3 regions of the Streptomyces sp. NBC_00631 genome follow, and region 3 is predicted to be linked to each of the others. Evidence: riboswitches for the same ligand, from Rfam matches in the RefSeq annotation. Region 3 holds a riboswitch; each other region holds the start of a gene.
What was found. Region 3 has a riboswitch for thiamine pyrophosphate ahead of thiC (phosphomethylpyrimidine synthase ThiC). Riboswitches for the same ligand answer to the same signal wherever they lie in the genome.

Region 1: linked by a shared signal. The riboswitch ahead of OHB00_RS35930 (thiamine ABC transporter substrate binding subunit) and the one ahead of thiC (phosphomethylpyrimidine synthase ThiC) in region 3 are both predicted to bind thiamine pyrophosphate.
Region 2: linked by a shared signal. The riboswitch ahead of thiO (glycine oxidase ThiO) and the one ahead of thiC (phosphomethylpyrimidine synthase ThiC) in region 3 are both predicted to bind thiamine pyrophosphate.

What each region holds. Positions count from the first base shown of each region.
Region 1 is NZ_CP107734.1:7,784,400-7,792,300, reverse strand. Features, by position in the region: gene OHB00_RS35935 (ABC transporter permease) at 1-173, opposite strand, end outside; gene OHB00_RS35930 (thiamine ABC transporter substrate binding subunit) at 218-1,288, opposite strand; TPP riboswitch at 1,361-1,468, opposite strand; gene rlmN (23S rRNA (adenine(2503)-C(2))-methyltransferase RlmN) at 1,512-2,618, opposite strand; gene OHB00_RS35920 (VOC family protein) at 2,696-3,481, opposite strand; gene OHB00_RS35915 (cytochrome P450) at 3,509-4,753, opposite strand; gene OHB00_RS35910 (phosphatidate cytidylyltransferase) at 5,383-6,402, opposite strand; gene frr (ribosome recycling factor) at 6,744-7,301, opposite strand; gene pyrH (UMP kinase) at 7,448-7,901, opposite strand, start outside.
Region 2 is NZ_CP107734.1:3,121,604-3,129,504, reverse strand. Features, by position in the region: gene OHB00_RS14350 (sulfite oxidase-like oxidoreductase) at 98-730, shown strand; gene OHB00_RS14345 (deoxyribonuclease IV) at 748-1,626, opposite strand; gene pknB (Stk1 family PASTA domain-containing Ser/Thr kinase) at 1,661-3,583, opposite strand; gene OHB00_RS14335 (thiazole synthase) at 3,844-4,638, opposite strand; gene thiS (sulfur carrier protein ThiS) at 4,642-4,854, opposite strand; gene thiO (glycine oxidase ThiO) at 4,851-6,020, opposite strand; TPP riboswitch at 6,018-6,129, opposite strand; gene OHB00_RS14320 (NAD(P)/FAD-dependent oxidoreductase) at 6,259-7,497, shown strand; gene OHB00_RS14315 (Rv2175c family DNA-binding protein) at 7,627-7,901, shown strand, end outside.
Region 3 is NZ_CP107734.1:5,548,614-5,556,514, reverse strand. Features, by position in the region: gene OHB00_RS25480 (SsgA family sporulation/cell division regulator) at 1-200, shown strand, start outside; gene OHB00_RS25475 (YibE/F family protein) at 340-1,923, opposite strand; TPP riboswitch at 1,995-2,171, shown strand; gene thiC (phosphomethylpyrimidine synthase ThiC) at 2,164-3,966, shown strand; gene OHB00_RS25465 (NUDIX domain-containing protein) at 4,030-4,467, opposite strand; gene OHB00_RS25460 (NADP-dependent oxidoreductase) at 4,502-5,440, opposite strand; gene OHB00_RS25455 (winged helix-turn-helix transcriptional regulator) at 5,535-5,951, shown strand; gene OHB00_RS25450 (hypothetical protein) at 5,996-6,865, opposite strand; gene OHB00_RS25445 (metallophosphoesterase) at 7,046-7,901, opposite strand, start outside.

The DNA.
Region 1 (7,901 bases), 2.2 Mb from region 3:
GAGGCGAGCGCCTGCCAGGTGGTGAACCAGAGCACGTGCCGGATGTCGGACCGACCGACGACATCGGCGATCCTCCCGAACTGCCACACCCCGTCGGCCTTCAGCCCGCGCGTGACGATCGCCGCGACCGGCCAGGCGAAGAAGACGCCGAAGAACGCGACGGGCACGGCCATCAGACCGAGCCGCGCCGCGCTCCCCGAACGGCCCCTTCGCGGGGCTACTTCAGTACGAGTGACGTCCACGTCTTGACCCACTGGTCACGGTTGGCGGCGATCTTGTCGGGCGCCATGGTCTCGGGATCCTGGGCGGCGGGCCCGTACTCGGTGAACTCGGCAGGCACCTTGGCCCCCTTGACCACCGGGTACACGAACATGTTCAGCGGCATGTCCTCCTGGAACTCCTTGGAGACCAGGAAGTCGATGAGCGCCTTGCCGCCCTTGGTGTTCTTGGCGTTGCTCAGCAGCCCGGCGAACTCGATCTGCCGGAAGCAGGTGCCGGTCGCGACCCCGGTGGGCGCGGTGCTCGGCTTCGGGTCGGCGTAGATGACCTCGGCGGGCGGGGAGGAGGCGTACGACACGACGAGCGGCCGGTCACCGCCCGCCTTCTTGCCGCCGGCCGAGCCGGAGAACTCCTCGTCGTAGGCCTGCTCCCAGCCGTCGACCACCTTGACGCCGTTGGCCGTGAGCTTCTTCCAGTAGCCCTGCCACCCGCCGTCCCCGTACTGGGCGGCCGACCCGAGCAGGAAGCCGAGCCCCGGCGAGGAGGTGGCCGCGTTCTCGGTGACGAGGAGGTTCTTGTACTGCGGCTTGACGAGATCGGCGTACGAGGTCGGCGGGTTCAGCTTGTGCTTGGTGAAGTACGCCTTGTCGTAGTTGACGCAGATGTCGCCGTAGTCGATGGGTGTGACCCGGTGCTTGGCCGCGTCGAGCTGGTACGCCGTGCCGACCGTGCCGAGCCCCTTCGCCTCGTACGACTGGAAGAGACCGTTGTCGAGGGCCCTGGACAGCAGGGTGTTGTCGACCCCGAAGAAGACGTCGCCCTGCGGGTTGTCCTTGGTCAGGATAGCCTTGTTGACGGCCTGCCCGGCGTCGCCGTCCTTGAGGACCCTGACCTGGTAGCCGGACCGCTTCTCGAAGTCCTTGAGCACGTTCTTGGAGACGGCCCACGAGTCGTGGCTGACGAGGGTGACGGTCTTGGAGTCGGCTCCGCTGTCCGCCGAGGACGAGCATGCGGACAGCGTCACGAGCCCGAGCCCGACGGCCGCGGCCACGAAGGTCCTGGTGTGCACTGGTGTTTTCCTCCTGGGGTTGTCCAGGAAGAGACGCGGCCCCGCCCGCGGTGTGCGGGCAGGGCGCAACAGCTTGAGTAATGACCGAACTTCCTACCCAGAATGACCTGGGCGAGGTTCAGAGGGTCTGCGGCCCGGTTGCCGCACTCTCAGCGCTGTGGCGCTCCCCTGTCGGAATATGAAGATGTGTTGGCCAGATCCTACCGCTCGGTCCCTACGGCGCTCACCTCTCGGTGGCCGCGAGCTGACCACAGGCGCCGTCGATCTCCTGCCCACGGGTGTCCCGGACCGTCACCGGCACACCATGCGCCTCGATCGCCTCGACGAACGCCTTTTCGTCCTCCGGCCGCGACGCGGTCCACTTCGAACCCGGCGTCGGGTTCAGCGGGATGAGGTTGACGTGCACGGGCTTGCCCTTGAGCAGCCGGCCCAGCCGGTCACCGCGCCACGCCTGGTCGTTGATGTCGCGGATGAGCGCGTACTCGATGGACAGGCGCCGCCCGCTCTTCTCGACGTACTCGAACCCGGCGTCGAGGACCTCGCGCACCTTCCACCGCGTGTTCACGGGGACGAGGGTGTCGCGCAGTTCGTCGTCGGGGGCGTGCAGGGAGATCGCGAGCCGGCACTTGAAGCCCTCGTCGGCGAACCGGTGGATGGCCGGGACCAGTCCGACGGTCGAGACGGTGATCCCTCGCTGCGAGAGGCCGAGCCCGTCCGGGGCGGGGTCGGTCAGCGCCCGGACGGCTCCGACGACCCGCTTGTAGTTGGCGAGCGGCTCGCCCATCCCCATGAAGACGATGTTCGACAGCCGCGCGGGACCGCCGGGCACCTCCCCGTCCCTGAGCGCCCGCATCCCGTCGACGATCTGGTGGACGATCTCGGCGGTGGACAGGTTCCGGTCCAGCCCGGCCTGCCCGGTCGCGCAGAACGGGCAGTTCATCCCGCAGCCCGCCTGCGAGCTGATGCACATGGTCACCCGGTCCGGGTAGCGCATCAGCACCGACTCGACGAGCGTGCCGTCGAACAGCCGCCACAGCGTCTTGCGCGTCGTCCCCTCGTCGGTCGACAGATGCCGTACGACGGTCATCAGCTCGGGGAACAGCGCCTCCCGCAGCTTGTCCCGCGAGCCGGCCGGGATGTCCGTCCACTGCTCGGGGTCGTGCGCGTACCGCGCGAAGTAGTGCTGCGAGAGCTGCTTGGCACGAAACGGCTTCTCCCCGACCTCGGCCACCGCGTCCTTGCGCTCGGCGGGCGAGAGATCAGCGAGATGCCGCGGCGGCTTCTTGGCTCCGCGCGGCGCGACGAAAGTAAGTTCTCCGGGCTTGGGCATGGTTCTACCAGTGTCGCAGATCGATTCGGGTGGCCTGCGACGGTGGGTCCGGGGCCGGCACGGCCCCGGGAGCGAGTTCAGCTTCTGGCGGTGGTGATGATGGCGAAAGGGGCACCGGAGGGGTCGAGGAACATGGCGAAGCGGCCGATGCCCGGGGCCTCGGTGGCCGGGATGAGGACGGTGGCTCCGGCCTCGGTGGCCGAGGCGAGTGTGGTGTCGCAGTCCCGCACCTCGAAGTAGGGATGCCATTCCGAGGTGGAGCCGGCGTCGAGGTTGGCCTGGGGCAGTTGCATCAGACCGCCGTGGGAGGACGCGTCACCGGGGGCGGGGAAGAGAACCGTGTAGGTCAGTGCCGGGCCGATCGGCACATCGGTCGTCCGCCAGGAGAAGACCGAACCGTAGAACGCCTTCGCCGCGTCCGCGTCGGTGGTGTACAGCTCCGTCCTGGCCAGGCTGCCGGGGACCGCGACGAGGTCCAGGCCCTGGGTTTCGCCGGGCTGCCAGACGGCGAAGTCGGCGCCGGTGGGGTCGACGAAGGCGGCCGCCCGCCCGAAGGCGAAGACGTCCGCCGGGGCGATCCGGACGCTGCCGCCGGCCTGCTCCACGGCCTTGGCGGTGGCGTCGGCGTCCGGGGTGTGGAAGTACACCCTCCAGGACGGGCTCGCGCCCTCCCCGGTGAGCGGGCCGATCCCGGCGACCTTCCTGCCGTCCTGCTCGAAGAAGCCGTAGCCGCCCGCCTCCGGTCCCGCCGACCGGTGTCCCCAGCCGAAGACGGCCGCGTAGAAGGCGGCGCTCGCGCCGGTGTCCGGGGTGCCCAGGTCGAGCCAGTTGGGAGCGCCGGGGACGTAGGTGGTCGTCAGCATGGTGGAGTCCTCCTCGGCCCTCGCCGGTCACCAGGTCACGGGCAGCGTACGCGGTCCGCGGATCAGGCCCTGGCGCTGGAACTCGACCTCCTCGGGTGGCACGGCGAGCCGGATGCCGGGGAAGCGGGCGAGCACCGAGCCGATCATGATCTCGGCCTCCATGCGGGCCATGATCGCGGCCATGCAGTGGTGGGGGCCGTGCCCGAAGGCCAGGTGGGGACCGTTGGCCCGCTCGAAGTCCAGGTCGTCGGGGTCGGTGAAGACGGCGGGGTCGCGGTTGGCGGCGACGTAGGCGTTGTAGACGACGTCACCGGCGCGGATCAGCTGGCCGCCGACCTCGACGTCCTCGGCGGCGACGCGCGGGATACCGACGCCGTTGCGGTGCGGGACGTAGCGGAACAGCTCGTCCACCGCCTTGGGGAGCAGCTCCGGCTCGCGGCGCAGCCGGTCCAGGTGCCTGGGGTGGGTGAGCAGCGCGTACATCATCGAGCCGCTGTTGTTGCGGACCGCGTGGCCGCCGCTGACCTGGATGGCGGTGGCCAGGGAGATCGCCTCGTCGTCGGTGATCTCGCCGTCGGCGGTGGCCTGGGCCAGCACCCCGGCGAGGTCCTCGCGAGGTTCCTCGCGGCGGCTGTGCAGCAGCTCGGCGATCCGGGCGCGGGTGGCGCGAGCGGCCTCCCGGGCACGCTCCTCGGCGTCGGGACCGGCGGAGAGCAGCGCCTCGCCGGTGGCCGCCCAGCGGTGCCAGTCCTTCTCGTCGACGCCGAGGAAGTCGCGGATCACGGCGATCGGGAACGGGCCGTGCAGATGCTCCATGAGGTCGGCCGGCGGGCCCGCGGCCTCCATCGCGTCGAGGAGTTCACCGGCCCGGCGCTCTGCCATCGGCCGCAGCCGCTGCATGGCCCGCCCGGTGAAGGCACGGGCGACGACCCGGCGCAGCCGGTTGTGCCCGGGCGGGTCGATGTACTGCAGGCCGGCCGTCTGGGAGGCCACGGGCGCCGGGCGCATGCTGGTGACGTCTCGGCCGACGACCAGTTCCCGGGAGAAACGCGGGTCGGACGTGACGAAGCGGACGTCCTCGTACCGGGTGACCAGCCAGGCGTCCCCCTCGCCGTGCGCGAGTCTGATCCGGGTGACCGGCTCGTCACGCAGCATCTCGTCCAGGAACGGGTCCGGGTCGAGGGCGGGCAGATCGTCGACGGGCCAGAACCGCACCGGCGGCGGGGCCGGGGTCGGGGACGGGGTGGAGGCCGGAGCCGGGTCGAGGGGCATGGGCAACTCCCTGCACGTCGGAGAACACAGCGTCCTCACAGGGAGTCTGCCTCTGACCGGCATGCCCATGCGATTTCTGCTGCGTCATCCGGGGCCCCACCAACGAGCCCCCGCCCTGCGAAGGAGGGGCCCCGCTACGCCCCTGCGAAGGAGGGGCCCCGCTACGCCGGCTGCATACCGACCGCCGCGATGTCCGCGTAGATCAGCCGCCGAGGCCACATCTCCGTAGGCCGACCGCAAGCCGGCGCCCGAGTGGTTCAGCCGCTACCGACGAACAACACCATCAGCAACCACACCACCGGAACCGTCGGCAGCAACGAGTCCAGACGGTCCATGCTGTGTCGACCTGCCGCTACCGCGGCGTGGCCCCGTGGCCCGCTGTCAGCCGCCGCCCACGAACAACACCATCAGCAACCACACCACCGGAACCGTCGGCAGCAACGAGTCCAGACGGTCCATGCTGTGTCGACCTGCCGCTACCGCGGCGTGGCCCCGTGGCCCGCTGTCAGCCGCCGCCCACGAACAACACCATCAGCAACCACACCACCGGAACCGTCGGCAGCAACGAGTCCAGACGGTCCATGCTGTGTCGACCTGCCGCTACCGCGGCGTGGCCCCGTGGCCCGCTGTCAGCCGCTGCCCACGAACAACACCATCAGCAACCACACCACCGGAGCCGTCGGCAGCAACGAGTCCAGACGGTCCATGATGCCGCCGTGGCCCGGCAGCAGGGTGCCCATGTCCTTGATGCCCAGGTCACGCTTGATCATGGACTCGCCGAGGTCGCCGAGGGTGGCGCTGGCCGCGACCGCGAGGCCCAGCAGGAGGCCCTGCCACCAGGTGCCGTCGTCGATCAGGAACTGCATGCACAGCGCGCCCGCGACCATCGCGAACAGCACCGCGCCGACCAGGCCCTCGCGGGTCTTGCCGGGGCTGATACGGGGGGCGAGCTTGTGGGTGCCGAAGCGCCAGCCGACCGCGTAGGCGCCGGTGTCGCTGACCACCGTGAGGAGCAGGAAGGTCAGCACCCGGAAGGGGCCGTCCTCGGCGGTGAGCATCATCGCGACGAACGTCGCCAGGAACGGGACGTAGAACGCCGCGAACAGGCCCGCCGTGACGTCCTTGAGGTAGCCCTCCGGCGGTTCCGTCATCCGCCAGACCAGGACCGCGAGCCCGGTGAGCGCCAGGGCGACCCAGGCGCCCTCGGCGCCCCGGGCGTAGCCGGCCACCACCATCGCCGCGCCGCCGAGCGCCAGCGGGACCAGCGGCGCCTTGATGCCCTTGCGCTCCTGGAGCCGGCTGGTCAGCTCCCACAGGCCCACCACGACCGCGACCGCCACGACACCGACGAAGACGGCCTTGACGACGAACAGGGACGCCACGATCACGACGCCGAGCCCGACGCCGACCCCTATGGCCGCACCCAGGTCGCGTCCCGCGCTCTTCTTCTGCGGCGCGGGCGCCGGCTGGGGGACGTCGGGCATGGGCTCCGGATTCTGCGGCGCCGCCGCGTGAGGCAGGGGCTGCGCCGACGGGGTGTCGCTGCGGAACGTCTCGTCTCGGAACAGGGGGCCGCTCAGCCGGGCGGCCCCCCGGTCGTCGTCCTGGTCAGAGCCGTACGCGGGTACGTCGTCGGGCACGATGGGCATGGGGCGAGTCTGCTGCGCGTTCTGCGCATCGTACGCGGGACCCGCCGGGACGGCTCCCTGGACATGCCCCTGGTCATAGCCGTGAGCGCGACCGAGGTCGTACCCCTGACCGGGACCCTGGGCCTGGCCGGGGACGTACCCCTGGGCCGGGCCGGGGCCATACCCCTGAGCGGGGTCCGGCCCGTGGCCGTAACCATGGCCCTGGCCGTACCCCTGGCCCTGACCGTGGTCGTAGCCCTGGCCGGTGGCCTGATCGGTCGGTCCCCAGTACCCGGCCGGTGATCCGGCCTGCCCGGCGTGCTGCCCGGCGTGCTGCGGGGCTCCCCAGGATGAGTCGTTCATCAGACTTCGAGAAGCTCCGCTTCCTTGTGCTTGAGGAGCTCGTCCACCTGTGCGACGTACTTCGCGGTGGTGTCGTCGAGCTCCTTCTCGGCGCGGCGGCCCTCGTCCTCGCCGACCTCGCCGTCCTTGATCAGCTTGTCGATGGCGTCCTTGGCCTTGCGGCGCACGGAACGGATGGACACCCGGGAGTCCTCCGCCTTGCCCTTGGCGACCTTGATGTATTCCCGGCGGCGCTCCTCGGTGAGCTCGGGGAACACCACCCGGATGATGTTGCCGTCGTTGCTCGGGTTGACGCCCAGGTCCGAGTCGCGAATGGCCTGCTCGATGTTGCGCAGGGCCGTCTTGTCGAACGGTGTCACGACCGCCATGCGCGGTTCCGGCACGGAGAAAGAGGCCAGCTGGTTGATCGGCGTCGGCGCGCCGTAGTAGTCGGCCACGATCTTGTTGAACATCGCCGGGTGCGCACGGCCGGTGCGGATCGCGGCGAAGTCCTCCTTGGCGACCACGACGGCCTTCTCCATCTTCTCCTCGGCTTCGAGGAGGGTCTCTTCGATCACCACTTGCTCCTGCGTGTCTTGAGTAAGGCCCGGCTGCGGTTCCGTTGCGGGGCGGCGGCCGGCTGCGTCGCGTCTTCTTTCCCTGACGGTTCCCGACCGGCAGGACATTGTCCATCCCCCGGTCAGGGTGCGTCAGGCGGTGCCGGTCAGTCCCGGCTGCCCTGTTCACCCACCAGCGTGCCGATCTTCTCACCCTTGACGGCGCGCGCGATATTGCCCTCCGCCAGCAGCTCGAAGACCAGGATCGGCAGCTTGTTGTCGCGGCAGAGCGTGATCGCGGTGGCGTCGGCGACCTTGAGCTCCCGGGTGATGACCTCGCCGTAGCCGAGGGAGTCGAACTTGACGGCGTCGGGGTTGGTCTTGGGGTCGGAGTCGTAGACCCCGTCCACGCCGTTCTTGCCCATGAGCAGCGCCTCGGCGTCGATCTCCAGGGCGCGCTGGGCGGCGGTGGTGTCGGTGGAGAAGTACGGCATGCCCATACCGGCGCCGAAGATGACCACGCGGCCCTTCTCCAGGTGGCGGATGGCGCGCAGCGGGATGTACGGCTCGGCGACCTGCCCCATGGTGATCGCGGTCTGCACCCGGCTGTCGATGCCCTCC
Region 2 (7,901 bases), 2.4 Mb from region 3:
AAGTAAGTGCATGCCTGGTGCCAGTTGAGCGATTTGCAGATCTTTGTGTGGTCTGCCTGGTCAGGTGCACTGCCCGTGGTCTGTCAGGATGGAAGGCATGGGTCATCCGGTGGAACACGCGTCTCGGGAAACCGCGGGAGCCGGGCTTCCGCCGGGGCAGCGGTTGCAGCGCGGCTGGCCGGTCACGCACTACGGCCCGGTGCCCAGGTTCCGGCCCGAGCGCTGGGAGTTCCGGGTCTTCGGCGCCACCGCCGACGGGGGCGCGCGCATCTGGAACCACGAGCAGTTCACGGCCCTGCCGTACGCCACCGTGGTCGCCGACCTGCACTGCGTGACGAAGTTCAGCATGCTCGGCGCGGAGTGGGGCGGGATCCCGGCGCGGACCGTCCTGGAGCTCGCGCCACCCGCCCCCGAGGTCACCCATGTGATGGTCTGGGCGGAGTACGGCTTCAGCTCCAACCTGCGCCTCGCGGACTTCGCCGCCGAGGGCACCGTCTTCGCCACCCACAAGGACGGCGAACTCCTCACCGCCGAGCACGGTTTCCCGGTCCGCCTGGTCGTGCCCCACCTGTACGCCTGGAAGGGCCCCAAGTGGGCCCGCGGCGTCGAGTACATGACCGCCGACCGCCGCGGCTTCTGGGAGGAGCGCGGCTACCACAACATCGGCGACCCCTGGCGGGAGCAGCGCTACTCCTACCAGGAGGGCCCGGGGGACGGCCCGGAACTCTGAGCCGACCGTGGCGGGTGTCAGCCGTCCCGGAGCCGCTTGAGGCGCTCGACGTCCGCCGCGTGCCCCTCCTTGCCGCCGGGCGTCTCGATGACCAGCGGTACGCCCGCGGTCGCCGGGTGGGTCATCAGCGCACGGAACGGGTCCTCGCCGATGTGCCCGGCGCCGATGTTCTCGTGCCGGTCCTTGTGCGCGCCGACGACGTCCTTCGAGTCGTTGGCGTGGATCAGCTTCAGCCGCCCCTCGCCGACGGTCGCCACCAGCAGGTCCAGGGTCTGGTGCATCCCGCTCGGCCCGGTCAGGTCGTGCCCGGCGGCGAAGATGTGGCAGGTGTCCAGGCAGACACCCAGCTTCGGATGGGCGTCCAGCGCCTCGAAGTAGGGGCCGAAGTCCCAGGTCCGCGAGCAGAGCGAGGCGCCCTGCCCGGCGGTGGACTCCAGGAGCAGGAACGGGTCGTCGTCGTGGGTCAGCTCGTCGAGGAGCGGCAGCAGATGCGTCCGTACCTGCTTCAGCGCCACGTCCCGGGCCCGGCCGCCGGTCGCGCTCCCGGTGTGCACCACCACCCCGAGCGCCCCGATCTCCCGGCCGCGCCGCAGCGAGTGCCGCAGCGACTCCACCGACCTCTCCACCGTCGCCTCGGTGTGCGAGCCGAAGTTGATCAGATAGGGGGCATGCACGTACGCCGGGATCGAACCCTCCGCGCAGGCCGCGCGGAACGCCTCGTCCTGCTTCGGGCTGCCCGCCGGGGTGGCCCAGCCGCGCGGGTTGGCGACGAAGACCTGCACGGTCTCGGCCCGCAGCTCACGGGCGTACGACAGCCCCACCGAGTGCAGCCCGCCGGCCACCGGGACATGGCCGCCGACGGGGTTGCGGGCGGGGCCTGACTGCTGACTCTTCACCCGTCAAGGGTGTCACGGCGCGGCCGGCACCCCGTCACCGGATGGTGATGGTGATCGTCGACCCCTTGGGCGCCTGCTCCCCGGCGTCCACCGACTGCTTCTTCACGGTGTCGCCGAACAGCCCGAGCAGCCCGCGGTTCTCCCTGACCTGGAAACCGGACTGCTCCAGCAGCTTGGTCGCGGCGTCGACGCTCGCCCCGACCACGTTCGGCACCTCGACCAGCTCGGGGCCCTTGGACAGGGTCAGCGTCACCGTGTCGCCCTCGGCGGCCTGCGCGTCGCCGGCCGGGGTCTGCCGGGCGACCTGCCCCTGGTCGTACTCGGAGTTGATCTCGGTGGCGGAGACCGTCACCTTCAGCCCGGCCTCCTGAAGCTCCTGCCGGGCGTCCTCCAGGTCGTCGCCGGTGACGTCCGGGACGTCGACCGGGGCACCCTTGCTGACGACGAGCGCGATCGCGGCCCCCGCGTGCCGCTTGGTGCCCGCCCCCGGATCAGTGGAGATGACCGACCCCTTGGGCACGCTCTCGCTGAACTCCCGGGTCACCATGCCCGGTTCGAGCCCGTCGGCGGTCAGCAGCGCCTTCGCCCCGGCCAGCGTCCGGCCCTGCGTGTCCGGCACGTTCACCGTCTCGGGGCCGTCCGAGATGGTGAGCGCCACCGAGTCGTTGCTGCGGATCCGCTCGCCGGCCGCCGGGTCGGTGCTGATCACGGTGCCCCGCTTCACCGTGTCGCTGTAGGCGTGCTCGACCGATCCGACGTCGAGCCCGGCCGCCTTCAGCCGCGCGGTGGCCTGGGCCTCGCTCTTCGACAGCAGCGGCGGGACCTTGGTGAACTGCCCGGAGTTGATGTACCAGACGCCGGCGCCGGCGCCGAAGACGATCAGCACGGCGATGACGAGCGTCACCAGCCCGCGCCGGGACCGGCGTCCTCCGCGTCGCCGGTCAGGAACGGGCGGCGCCTCGAACCTGCTGGTCCGCAGTACCCCCTCGTCCTCCTCGTTGACCGGCAGAGGCCGGGGCACTGTCAGCGACCGGGGTATGACACTGGTCCGGTCCCCGGCGATGTCATGCGCCTGAGCCAGCGCCTGCGGTGGTACGGCGTCCAGCTGCTCGGCACCGAGCGCGTCGCGCGTCTCCCGCAGCAGGGCGAGCAGCGCGACCGCGTCGTACGGCCGGACCTCGGGATTGCGGGCGGTCCCGAGCGCGACCAGCTCGTCCAGCTCATAGGCCAGCCCCGGCACGACGGCGGACGGCGCCGGCACGTCCTCGTGCAGATGCTTGTACAGGACGACCGCGGGCGAGTCCCCGTCGTGCGGCTTCTGCCCGGTGAGCATCTCGTACAGCACGACACCGCACGCGTACACGTCGACACGCGGGTCGGCGGCTCCGCTCTCGACCTGCTCGGGCGCGAGGTACGACACGGTGCCGAGCACGGCGCCGGTCGTGCTGGTCACGGAGTCCACCGACCGCACCAGCCCGAAGTCGGCGACCTTGACCCGCCCGTCGTCCCCTATCAGCACGTTCTCGGGCTTCATGTCCCGGTGCACGAACCCGGCGCGGTGCGCGGCGCCCAGCGCGGCCAGCACCGGCTCCAGGATGTCCAGCGCGGCCCGCGGCTGCAGCGCGCCGCGCTCGCGCAGCACGTCACGCAGGGTGCAGCCGGCCACGTACTCCATGGCGAGATACACATACGACCGGTCGGCCCCCTGGTCGAAGACCTGGACGACATTGGGGTGGGCCAGCCGGGCGACCGACTTGGCCTCCCGGATGAACCTGTCGACGAAGGACGCGTCGGCGGCGAGCGCCGGGTGCATCACCTTCAGCGCGAGGACCCGGTCCAGCCGGATGTCCAGGGCCCGGTACACCGTGGCCATCCCGCCGACGGCGATCCGCGCGTCGACGCGATAACGGCCGTCGAGCACCTGCCCGACGAGGGGGTCCTGAAGGGTCGTATCCACGCAGCGAGTGTACGAGCACCGGCTGACACCCCCACTGGTGAGACCGCTTACCCCGGAGGACTGCAGCGCACCTGTGACGCTTCACACCCGGCTGAAATACGCACCCACCCGCAGGCGCCGATGGTGATCACCCCCGGGCGTGCTTTCTCCCCCTTCCCGCAGCCGCCGACGGCGATCGGCCCCCACGGGAGAGTCCGGCCCTCCAACGAACCGTTTCGGGCGGTGCGTGGGTGGGAGAGCAGACGGGAGCGGACCGGCGCTCAGAACGCGGGGCGCTCGGGGTCCAGCACGGCCAGGCCCTCCGCCGGAGACGACGCCTCCGCGAGGTACCGGCGGGGAATCCGGCCCGCCAGCCGGGCCAGCCGCCCCGCCTCCACCCCGGCCCGCATGGCGAACGCCATCCGCTCGGGATCCTGCGCCCGGGTCACCGCCGACGCCAGCATCACCCCGGCGCACCCCAGCTCCATCGCCAGCGCCGCGTCCGACGCCGTACCGGCTCCCGCGTCCAGAATCACCGGCACCCGGGCGTGCTCGACGATCAGCTGGAAGTTGTGCGGGTTGCGGATCCCGAGCCCGGAGCCGATCGGCGACCCGAGCGGCATCACCGCCGCGCACCCCACGTCCTCCAGCTTCCGGGCCAGCACCGGATCGTCGTTCGTGTACGGCAGCACCGTGAACCCGTCGTCCACCAGCGTCTCCGCCGCGTCCAGCAGCTCCACCGGATCCGGCAGCAGCGTCCGCTCGTCGGCGATGACCTCCAGCTTGATCAGGGAGGTTCCCAGCGCCTCCCGCGCCAGCCGGGCGGTCAGCACGGCCTCCCCGGCGGTGTAGCACCCCGCCGTGTTCGGCAGCACCCGGATCCCCAGCCGATCGAGGACCGACAGCACGGAGCCCCGTACCCCCGGATCCACCCGCCGCATCGCCACCGTGGTCAGCTCGGTGCCGGACGCGACGAGCGCCCGTTCCAGCACCTCCAGGCTGGGCGCACCCCCGGTCCCCATGATCAGCCGGGAGGAGAACGTCGTACCCCCGAGGACGAACGGATCGTCGGCCATGGCTCAGCCTCCCTGCACGGCGGTGAGAACTTCCACGCGGTCACCTTCGGCGAGCCCGGTCGCCGCCCACTGACCGCGCGGCACGACGGTCTCGTTGACGGCCGCGGCCACGCCGGACGGCGCCGCCGTGAGGGACCGTACGAGGGTGTCGAGCGCGGTGCCCGGGGCGATCTCCCGGCGCTCCCCGTTGACGGAGATGGTGACGGAGATGTTCATACGGTCTGCTCCACGAGTACGGCGGGGACGGGGTCGAACCGCTTCGGCGTGAACGGACGGGCCTCCGGCGGCAGCTCGCCGCCGGCCAGCAGCTCCGCCATCACGTCCCCCGTGACCGGTGTGAGCAGCACCCCGTTGCGGTAGTGCCCGGTGGCCAGCAGCAGCCCGTCGAGGCGGGTCGGCCCGAGCAGCGGCGCGTTGTCGGGGGAGCCGGGGCGCAGTCCGGCCCGGGTCTCGGTCAGGGGCAGCTCGGTGATGCCGGGCACCAGCTCGTGCGCGTCGCGCAGCAGCTCGTACACGCCGCCCGCCGTGACCGTCGTGTCCCAGCCCAGCTCCTCGCTGGTCGCGCCGACGACCAGTTCGCCGTTCTCCCGGGGCACCAGGTAGACGTTCCCGCCGCGCACCACGGCCCGTACGGTCCGGCTGAGGAACGGCGCGTACCGCGCGGGCACGGTCAGCCGCAGCACCTGCCCCTTCACCGGCCGCACCGGCGGCCGCACCTCGTCGGGGACGCCCGCCAGCCTCCCGCTCAGGCTTCCGCCGGCGAGTACCACCTGATCCGCGCCCAGCGCCTCACCCGCGCGGGTGACGACACCGGCGGCCCGCTCCCTGACCACCTCCAGCCGCTCCGCCCAGTCGCGGTGGAACACCACCCCGGCCCGCTCGCCCGCGGCCACCAGCGCGGCCGCCAGCCGACGCGGGTCGATCTGGTGGTCGCCGTCCACCCGCAGCCCGCCGCGCACGCCCGGCGCGAGCATCGGCTCCAGGCGCCGGCACTCCCGCCCGGACAGCCATTCGGACTCCAGGCCCGACTGCTGCTGGAGGGCGTGCAGCTCGCGCAGATGGGCCCGGTCGTCGGCGTCCAGCGCGACCGCGAGGGTGCCGCAGCGCCGGTAGCCGAGGTCGTGGCCGGTGAGTTCGGTCAGCTCGGCGGCGAAGCCGGGATAGCGGTGGGCCGAGGCCAGGTTGAGCCCCAGCAGGGTCTGCTCGCCGTAGTGCAGTTCGGTGACCGCGGCCAGCATCCCGGCCGCCACCTGCGCGGCCCCGCCGCCGGGCCCGGGGTCGACCACGGTGACGGCGAGCCCGCGCTGAGCCGTTCGCCAGGCCGTGACCAGGCCGATGATCCCGCCCCCGATGACGAGGACGTCGGACGTACGTGAGGACATGGGCGTCCAGCCCCTCCCTTCGCCGGCATGACCCGGATCAGGTTCGTACGGTCGGAGGCCGCCAGCCTCCCTCTCAGCCCGGTGCGTCCGGGCTCCCGCGTGTGCTTCCCCGCCACCCTAGCCCGCGCGGCTCCACCCTTGTAAGACGGCCTCGGACGGCGCTGTGCAACAGGTCACTCGCCACGACCCCTGACTGACTCTTTGTCAGTTGTCTATCGTTCTTGTCTATGGTGATCAGGTGAGCGAGCAGACGCAGCGACGGGGCACGTCACAGGCACGGCGCGTGGTCGTCGTGGGCGCGGGCATGGCCGGGGTGCAGACCGCCGTCGCCCTGCGCGAGCAGGGATTCACCGGCACCGTCACACTGATCGGCGCCGAGCCGCACCAGCCGTACGACCGGCCGCCGCTCTCCAAGGCCGTGCTGCTCGGCAAGTCGGAGGGCTCCGCCTTCGAGGTCGACTTCGAGGCGCTCGGCATCGAGCTGGCGCTCGGCCGCGAGGCGCTGGGCGTGCGCACCGCCGACCACGAGCTGGACACCGAGGCCGGACCGGTGCCCTACGACGTCCTGGTCCTTGCCACCGGTGCCGAGCCGATCACGCTGCCCGGCACCGAGGGCGTGCCCGGCGTCCACTTGCTGCGCACCCTGGACGACGCCGAGCGGCTGCGGCCCGTACTCGCCCGGCAGCACGACATCGTGGTCGTCGGTGCGGGCTGGATCGGCGCCGAGTTCGCCACCGCGGCCCGCGAGGCCGGCTGCGCGGTGACCGTCGTGGAGGCCGCCGACCGCCCGCTCGCGGGAGCGCTTCCCGCCGAGGTCGCCGCGCCGATGGCCGCCTGGTACGCGGACAGCGGCACCGCACTGCGCACGCACGCGCGCGTGGCGCGCGTCGAGCCCGGCGCTGTGGTGCTCGACGACGGCTCGCGGCTGCCCGCGGGCGCCGTCGTGGTGGGCATCGGCGCCCGCCCCGCCACGGCCTGGCTGACCGGCTCCGGCATCGAGCTGGGCGCGCATCGCGAGGTGCTGGCCGACGACCGCCTGCGCACCACCGCCCCCGAGGTCTACGCGGTCGGCGACTGCGCCTCCTTCCCGTCCGGCCGCTACGGCGAGCGCCTGCTGGTCCACCACTGGGACAACGCCCTCCAGGGCCCCCGCACGGTCGCCGCCAACATCCTCGGCGAGACCGACGCCGTCTACGACCCGGTCCCGTACTTCTGGTCCGAACAGTTCGGCCGCTTCGTCCAGTACGCCGGCCACCACGCCGCGGCCGACCGCATGGTCTGGCGCGGCGACCCGACCGGCCCGTCCTGGAGCGTCTGCTGGCTGCGCGAGGACCGCCTGGTAGCCCTGTTGGCGGTAGGCCGCCCCCGGGACCTGGCCCAGGGCCGCCGCCTGATCGAGGCGGGTACCCGTATGGACGCCGAGGCCCTGTCCGACCCGGCCCGCCCTTTGAAGAACGCGACTACAGCGCCCCGATAGGGGCGGGGCCGTGACATGTGCGGCTCCGCCGCGTGGGCGCGACCAGCCCCCGTGGCGCCGCACCCGAACCACGACCCGTCCCGGCACTGCCATCGCGGCCCGCTCGTCGGAGCGCCTACCCTAGATCCCGTGACCGAGATTGACGCAAAGATCGATGCTCTCGTCCCCGCCTGGCTCAACCTCCCCGACATCGCGGAAATGATGGACGTCGAGGTGACCCGCGTGCGGCAGCTGGTCAAGGAGGGCCAGCTCATCGCCGTCCGCCGCGGTGAGAACAGGGCGCTGCACGTCCCCGCCGCCTTCATCGACGGGGACAAGGTCGTCAAGGGCCTGTCCGGGACCCTGACGCTCCTGCGGGACGACGGCTTCACGGACGAAGAGATGCTGGAGTGGCTCTTCACCCC
Region 3 (7,901 bases):
TGCTGGGCGAGGTGCTGATCCGGCTTCAGGTCGGCGGCGACCAGGCGATGTTCCGGTCCTCCGCGCCGCCGCTGGTGGCTTTCCTGGATCGCACGGACAAGCTGGTGCCGCTTGGTCAGGAGGGCTCGCTCGCCGACTTCGACGCCCATCTCGACGAGGCTTTGGACCGCATCCTGGCCGAGGAGCAGAGCGCAGGCTGAAGCGTCACGGCACGGTGCGCGCACCGCTCCGCCGAGCCGCGTGTGGACGCGCAGGAACGCTTCTGCGCGTCCACGAGGCCCTTACCGGGCCAGTTGTCCTCGCCCGCGCCGTCCACGGCTCACCCCCGTAGTCCGTGCCTCACCGCTTCCGGCGCCGACCCCGTCCACCGCGCGCCGACGCCGATGCGGTTGGCCCCGTTGACGCGGCCTCCATGGCCACGGCCGTCTCCGCGCCCGGCCGGTCGGCCGACACCACCAGGGCCGCGAGCAGCGTGGTGACCGGCACCGAGGCGACCAGGCCGATCGAGCCGACCAGCGTGCGCACGATCTCCTCGGCCACCAGCTCGCTGTTGGCAACCGTGGCCACACTGCTCTGCGCGATCGAGAAGAGCAGCAGCAGCGGCAGTGCGGCGCCCGCGTAGGCAAGCACGAGGGTGTTGACGACGGAGGCGATGTGGTCGCGGCCGATGCGGATGCCCGCCCGGTACAGCCCGCGCCAACCCATCGTGGGGTTGGCGTCGTGCAGTTCCCAGACGGCCGAGGTCTGGGTCACCGTCACGTCGTCCAGGACACCCAGCGAACCGATGATGACACCGGCCAGCAGCAGTCCGCTCATGTCGATCGACGGATACAGGCCGTGGATCAGGCCGGTGTTGTCGTCGGTGTTGCCGGTGAGCGCGGCCCAGTCGATGAACTCCGAGCCGAGCAGGCCGATCAGGCACAGCGAGACCAGCGTGCCGAGCACCGCCACCGAGGTCCGGGCGGACAGCCCATGGCACATGTACAGGGCGATCAGCATGATGGCGCTCGATCCGACCACCGCCACCAGCAGCGGATTCGAGCCCTGCAGGACGGCCGGCAGGATGAACAGGGTCAGCACGAGGAAGCTGACGGCCAGCGCGACCAGCGCCATCACACCGCGCAGCCGGCCCACCACCACGACCGCGAGCGCGAAGATCCCGGCCAGCAGTGCCATCGGGAACTTCCGGTTCACGTCGGTGACCGAGTACTGCAGGTCCTTGGGCGCGGAGGGCTCGTACGCGGCCACGACCTTCTCGCCCTCGTGCAACTGCCGGGACTGGTCGGGCTGCACGATCTCGGTGAAGGTACGGCCCTCGTCCTTGCCGGCGTCGACCCGGACCGTGGCCTTCTTGCAGGTGCCGCCGTCCTCCTGCTTCGAGGAAGTGCCCTCGGCGGTGGAGGTGTCGCCGGTCGAGCCCCCTCCGGAGGCGTTGACCGACTTGCAGCTGACCGAGACGACCTTGGTGACCGTCGCCGCCTGTGTCTGGCGGTCGAAGCCGACCCCGGTGCGCTCGTGCGGCGGGGCACCGCCGGGCCACAGCACCACCAGGCCGACCACGACCGCAGCAGTGAAAGGGATGAGGATCGCCGCGATGACCTTGCGCAAATGCTTGGAGACGGGTGCGGCGGGGCCGTGGCTGTGGCTGTGCCCATGTGAGTGGCCTGGGGCCTGGCCGTTGGCCGAGTGGTCATGGGTCTGACGAGGGCCGGGGCCGGGTTGGGGGCCGTGGGCGTGAGCGTGGCCGTTGTCGTCATGGTGGGCATGGCTGGGAGCGTGTCGGTGGTCGTACTGCTCGCCCTGCCCGTGGATGTGGCCGTCACCGGCACCATGGCCCCCGTGGCCGGGTCCACCGCCCTGCGAGGCGCCGTTGCCGCGCCGCGGCTCGGGGGGCGGATAGGGGTGCTGCTGTGTCGAGGTCACCGCCAGATCATCGCAAGAACGACCGGGGCCCTCTGTTCACCGCGCCCGAATTGACGCTAGCGTGGAGGCACCTTTGCACACGCGGGAGCTCGGAGCACCGGGCTGAGAGGGCGCTGACCTCCGTATTCGCGATGTTTCACGTGGAACGAGTGATGTTTCACAGGAGCGTCGCCCGACGGAAGCCGCTGCGTCGACCGCCGAACCTGTTACCGGGTAATGCCGGCGTAGGGAGTAGGTCTCATGACCAACAAGGACGCACGCACGCCTGCCTCCAACCAGGACGAACAGCCCATTGCGGACGAACCGTCCCCGGAAGGCGGGAAGTCCATCGGCTGGCACAAGGGGTACGTCGAGGGCACGCGCCCCGATCTGCGGGTGCCGGTCCGTCAGGTGCATCTCACCAACGGGCAGTCGGTGACCCTCTACGACACCTCTGGGCCGTACACCGATCCGCTTGTCGAGACCGACGTCCGCAGGGGCCTGCCGCCGCTGCGGGAGAACTGGATCATCGCCCGCGGCGACACCGAGGAGTACGCGGGCCGGCCCGTCCGTCCCGAGGACGACGGGATCAAGCACACCTCGCCGCGCGGCGGCCTGCGCAACCTGGACGCTGTCTTCCCGGGCCGCCCGCGTCAGCCCCGGCGTGGCCGGGACGGCGAGGCGGTGACGCAGCTCGCGTACGCACGCCGGGGCGAGATCACCCCGGAGATGGAGTACGTGGCCATCCGCGAGAACGTTTCTCCCGAGGTGGTCCGCGAGGAGATCGCGGCGGGCAGGGCCGTACTGCCCGCCAACGTCAACCACCCGGAGATCGAGCCGATGATCATCGGCAAGCGGTTCCTGGTGAAGGTCAACGCCAACATCGGCAACTCCGCGGTCACCTCCTCCATCGAGGAGGAGGTCGAGAAGATGACCTGGGCGACCCGCTGGGGTGCCGACACGGTCATGGACCTCTCCACCGGCCGCAACATCCACACCACCCGCGAGTGGGTGCTGCGCAACTCCCCCGTCCCCATCGGCACGGTGCCGCTCTACCAGGCCCTGGAGAAGGTCGACGGCAGGGCCGAGGAACTGACCTGGGAGATCTACAAGGACACGGTCGTCGAACAGGCCGAGCAGGGCGTGGACTACATCACCGTCCACGCGGGCGTGCGCCTGCCGTACGTGCCGCTCACCGCCAACCGCAAGACCGGCATCGTCTCGCGCGGCGGCTCGATCATGGCGGCCTGGTGCCTCGCGCACCACAAGGAGTCGTTCCTGTACGAGAACTTCGAGGAACTCTGCGAGATCCTCGCCGCCTACGACGTCACGTACTCCCTGGGCGACGGCCTGCGCCCCGGCTCCATCGCGGACGCCAACGACGAGGCCCAGTTCGCGGAACTGCGCACGCTCGGGGAACTCAACCGGATCGCCAAGCGTTTCAATGTACAGACCATGATCGAAGGCCCGGGCCACGTCCCGATGCACAAGATCAAGGAGAACATCGACCTTCAGCAGGAGATCTGCGATGAAGCTCCGTTCTATACGCTCGGCCCGCTGACCACGGACGTCGCACCGGCGTACGACCACATCACCTCCGGCATCGGTGCCGCGATGATCGCCTGGTGGGGCACGGCGATGCTCTGCTACGTCACGCCCAAGGAGCACCTGGGCCTGCCCAACCGGGACGACGTCAAGACCGGTGTCATCACCTACAAGATCGCAGCCCATGCGGCCGACCTCGCCAAGGGCCACCCGGGCGCGCAGGAGTGGGACGACGCGCTGTCCGACGCCCGCTTCGAGTTCCGGTGGGAGGACCAGTTCAACCTCGCCCTGGACCCGGACACGGCCCGCGAGTTCCACGACGAGACGCTTCCGGCGGAGCCGGCGAAGACGGCCCACTTCTGCTCGATGTGCGGGCCGAAGTTCTGCTCGATGAAGATCTCCCAGGACATCCGCCGCGAGCACGGCGGCAACCGGGCCGAGGTCGAGGCGGGTATGGCGCAGAAGTCCAAGGAGTTCGCGGCTGCGGGCAACCGGGTCTATCTGCCGATCGCGGAGTGACCGCGGGCCCGGGAGCGTGCCGGAGTCCGGGGAAGCGGCTTCCGGCACGTGCCCCGGGCCCGGCTATCTGGCTCGCCAGGCCTCGGCCTGGTCCAGGACGTACGCGGCGAGTTCGGGCGGGTGCAGGGCGAGGGCGCTCACGGCGGCCCGGTCCAGCGGGATCCGGACCGGCTCGAAGTCGCCGGTGTCAGGGGCGGCGAGCTCGGGGCCGTCGCGGCGGTCCAGGCGCATGTCCAGCAGATCGGCGAGGAAGAAGTGCTGCGTGACGGTGAGCGTCTCGCCCGGTTCGGTCACGGTCGGAAGGGGGGTGGCGGGACCGATCGTGGCGCCGATCTCCTCCATCACCTCGCGGCGCAGTGCCGCTTCGAGGCCGGTGTCATCGGGTTCGACGCTGCCGCCCACGGTCGTCCAGTACGGGGAGCCGCACGGCCAGCCCCGGCGCAGGAGAACCAGGTGGTCACTGTCGAGCAGGACGACACGCACCTTGTGACGGGCCTTCATTGACGGGCCTTCACAGGGGGCACGGTAGTGCGTCTCAGGGTACCAGGACGAGTTTTCCGGTGGTGCGCCCGGCCTCGATCGCGCGATGGGCCTCCGCGGCCTCGGACAGCGGGTAGGTCTCCTGGACGAGTACCCGCAGCCGGCCCGTCTCGATACGTTCCGTGATCCGTTCCAGCAGCTCACCGGAGGGAGCAGCAGTGACCCACACATAGCGCACCCCGCGCTCGGCCGCCTGGCCTTCGTCCGTTCCCGGGTCGATCGACGCGCCCACGAGCAGACCGCCGGGGCGAAGCACGTCGAGGGAGCGCGGTCCGTAGGAGCCGCCGACCAGGTCCAGAACCGTGTCCACCGGAGCCACGGCGGACTCGAAGGCCGTGGTCGTGTAGTCGATCAGCTCGTCGGCACCCAGCCCGCGCAGCAGTTCGTGCCGGCCTGGCCGTGCCGTGCCGATGACGTAGGCCCCCAGTTCCTTGGCCAGTTGCACCGCGACATGGCCGACGCCACCGGCCGCCGCATGGATCAGCACCCGGTCACCGGGCCGGACCCGCGCCAGTACGGCCAGCGCCTGCCAGGCGGTGACCGCGACCAGGGGCACGGCAGCCGCGAGCGCGAGCTCCAGGTTCCCCGGAGCGGGGGCCAGCGCCCCGGCCGGCGCGACGGTGAACTCGGCGTAGGCACCGCGCCGTGAGACCGGCAGCATGCCGTACACCCCGTCGCCCGGGGCGAACCGTGTCACCCCCTCGCCGACCTGCTCGACGACACCGGCGACATCGTTGCCCGGCGTCCACGGCAGTTCGACCAGCTCCGGCACCCGGCCGGAGCGGAGCACCGCGTCCCCGGGATTGACCCCGGCCCCGGCGACCCGCACCAGCACCTGGCCCGGCCCCGGCTCGGGTATGCCGGTCCCGGCGTACTCCAGCGTCTCGGGGCCACCGAACACGGACTGGACGACAGCATGCATACGGGCGGACATCAGGACTCCTCGTCGGTGGGGCGCGTCGCGTCCCATGCTCGGCCCGGACGACAGCCCTGTGGAAGAAGGCACTTTCCTGATATCGAGGTTCCTCATGGATACCGGCTTCGACCTGAGAGAACACGGCGGCGTGGACGTCTTCCTGCGCGACTGCCCGACCCGTGCCGTGCTGGACGTGATCGCCGGCAAGTGGACCATGCTGGTGCTGGTGGCCCTTGCGGACGGCCGGCTCATGCGCTTCGCGGAACTGCGCAGACGGCTCGACGGCGTGACGCCGAAGGTGCTGACGCAGACCCTGCGCGCGCTGGAGCGGGAAGGACTGCTGACCCGCACGGTGTATCCGACGGTGCCGCCGCGCGTGGAGTACCGGCTGACCGAGCTGGGTCAGGAGGCGGGCGGGCTCGTGCAGCGCATCACCGACTGGTCGCAGGCGAACATGGCCGCCATGCAGGAGGCACGGGAGGAGTTCGACGGGCGCGCCGCCCGTCAGTCCCCCGGTGCGGCCTCGTAGACCGGGTGTCCGGCCTGCGCCCCCTGGGAGGGGCGCAAGCCGGGCTATTCCGGCTGGTGTTCCGGGCCTCCGAAGTCCGGGCTGGTGTAGTCCGGGCTGGTGAAGCTCGGGCGGGGGGCGGGGGCTGTGCCGTCGTCGGTGCTGAAGCCGGGACGGTCGTAACCGAGACGCGGCATCCGGCCCGCCGGGCCCGACGGAGCGGTACTGGGCAGCCCGGCCGTGCCGGTCTCGGTGGCCAGGGCTTCTCGGAGGAAAGGCAGGATGCCCCGCTGCAGCAGGGCGTCCCGCCAGGCCTCCCGGGCCTTGGCCACCTCCCCGCCGGGTTCGCCGTAGGCTCCGGCCTCCAGCGAGGGGCTGTTGCGCAGTGCGGTGAGCAGCAGTCCCGTGCCGGCCATGACGACGGTCGCCGCGGTCACGGCGCCGAACACCCAGCCCGCGGTGAGCATGGTCTGGGCGAACGCCGGAGCCGGGTCCAGCATCTTCAGGACGTAGCCGACGAGGAGGAAGATCGCCGCGGCGGTGCCGGCGAGCACGGGCGCCAGGACCAGGGCGAGGGCGAAGCCTCCGGCGCCGGTGGTCTCGGCAGCCTCGCCGAGGGTGGTGGCGAGCCCCATCGCGCCGCCCGTGCCCGGCTCCGCGGAGCCGGAATCCTGGACGGTGGCCGGGGTGGACCGCGCCGGATTGCGCAGTTCCTCGCGGACCTTCACATAGTGCTGGTACTCGGTCGCCGCGGCCGCCGTGATCAGTGCGGTGGCGTTGAGCGCCATGGTGCGCAGCTGTTCGGTGTTCAAATGCTGGCCTATACCGGCCAGTTCGGAACGGTACTGGGCGGAGCGCAGCGCCTCATCGAGGATCCGCTCGTATTCCTGGCGGTCCTCGCTGTGCAGGTGCTGCGGAACGCTGTTCATGTGCATCCCCCGATGCTCCGTAGGGCTTGTGCTCGCACGCCGGCGAGCCGTCGGGCAGAAACGGAGGGGAGCCTGCTACGGATAAACCGATGGTAGAGCCGTTACGGCACGCGGTGACAGGGGGTTGCCGGAAATTGGGGGTGGCCCGCGTGTGACGTCGCGGGGATGGAACAGCTCCGCGAATGCTCAGTTGTCCAGCGGAAGTTCCCTCACCAGCAGCTTTCCGGCCATGGTCACGCCGCCGTCCATGGCGATGGCCAGCCCGTCGGCGTACACGTGCGGTCCCTCCACAACCGGGCCGGTGCCCTCTTCGCCCTCCTCGGAGCCGACTTCCCCCAGCAGATAGGGAATCGGGCTGTGCCCGTGAACGATGCGGGTGCCGCCGTACGTATCGAGAAGGGAACGGACGGCGTCTGCACCCCCCTCGTCGCGGAAGGAGAAGCGCTTGGTGAATTTCCGGAACAGGTCCCACACTTCGTCCGCGTCGTTACGCGTGATGGTCTCGCGGATCGTGTCGTTGACCGCCTCGATCGAGTCGCCGTAGTCGAGGTAGGAGGTGGTGTCGGAGTGGACCAGCAGGTAGCCGTCGACCTCCTCGACGGCGTCCAGGCGGGCCATCCACTGGAGGTGGTGGTCCTGGAGCCGGTCCATGTCGGTCTTCTGGCCGCCGTTGAGCAGCCAGGCCGCCTGAAAGGTGGCGGTGCCCGCGCCGGAGTTGACGGGCGTGTCGCCGAACCGCTTGGCGCCGAGCAGCAGCAGTTCGTGGTTGCCCATGAGTGCCTTGCAGTAGCCGCCGGCCGCGGCCGCCTCGGCGGACAGCCGCATCACCAGGTCGATGACGCCGATGCCGTCCGGGCCCCGGTCGGTGAAGTCGCCGAGGAACCACAGCCGGGCGGTGCCCGCGCACCATTGGCCGTCAGCGTCGACCAGGCCCTGCTCCCGCAGCGCGGCGACCAGCTCGTCGAGGTAGCCGTGCACGTCACCGACGACGTACAGCGGGCCGGGGCCGTTTCCGGGCTGCGCGGCCGGGCCTGCGGCCGGT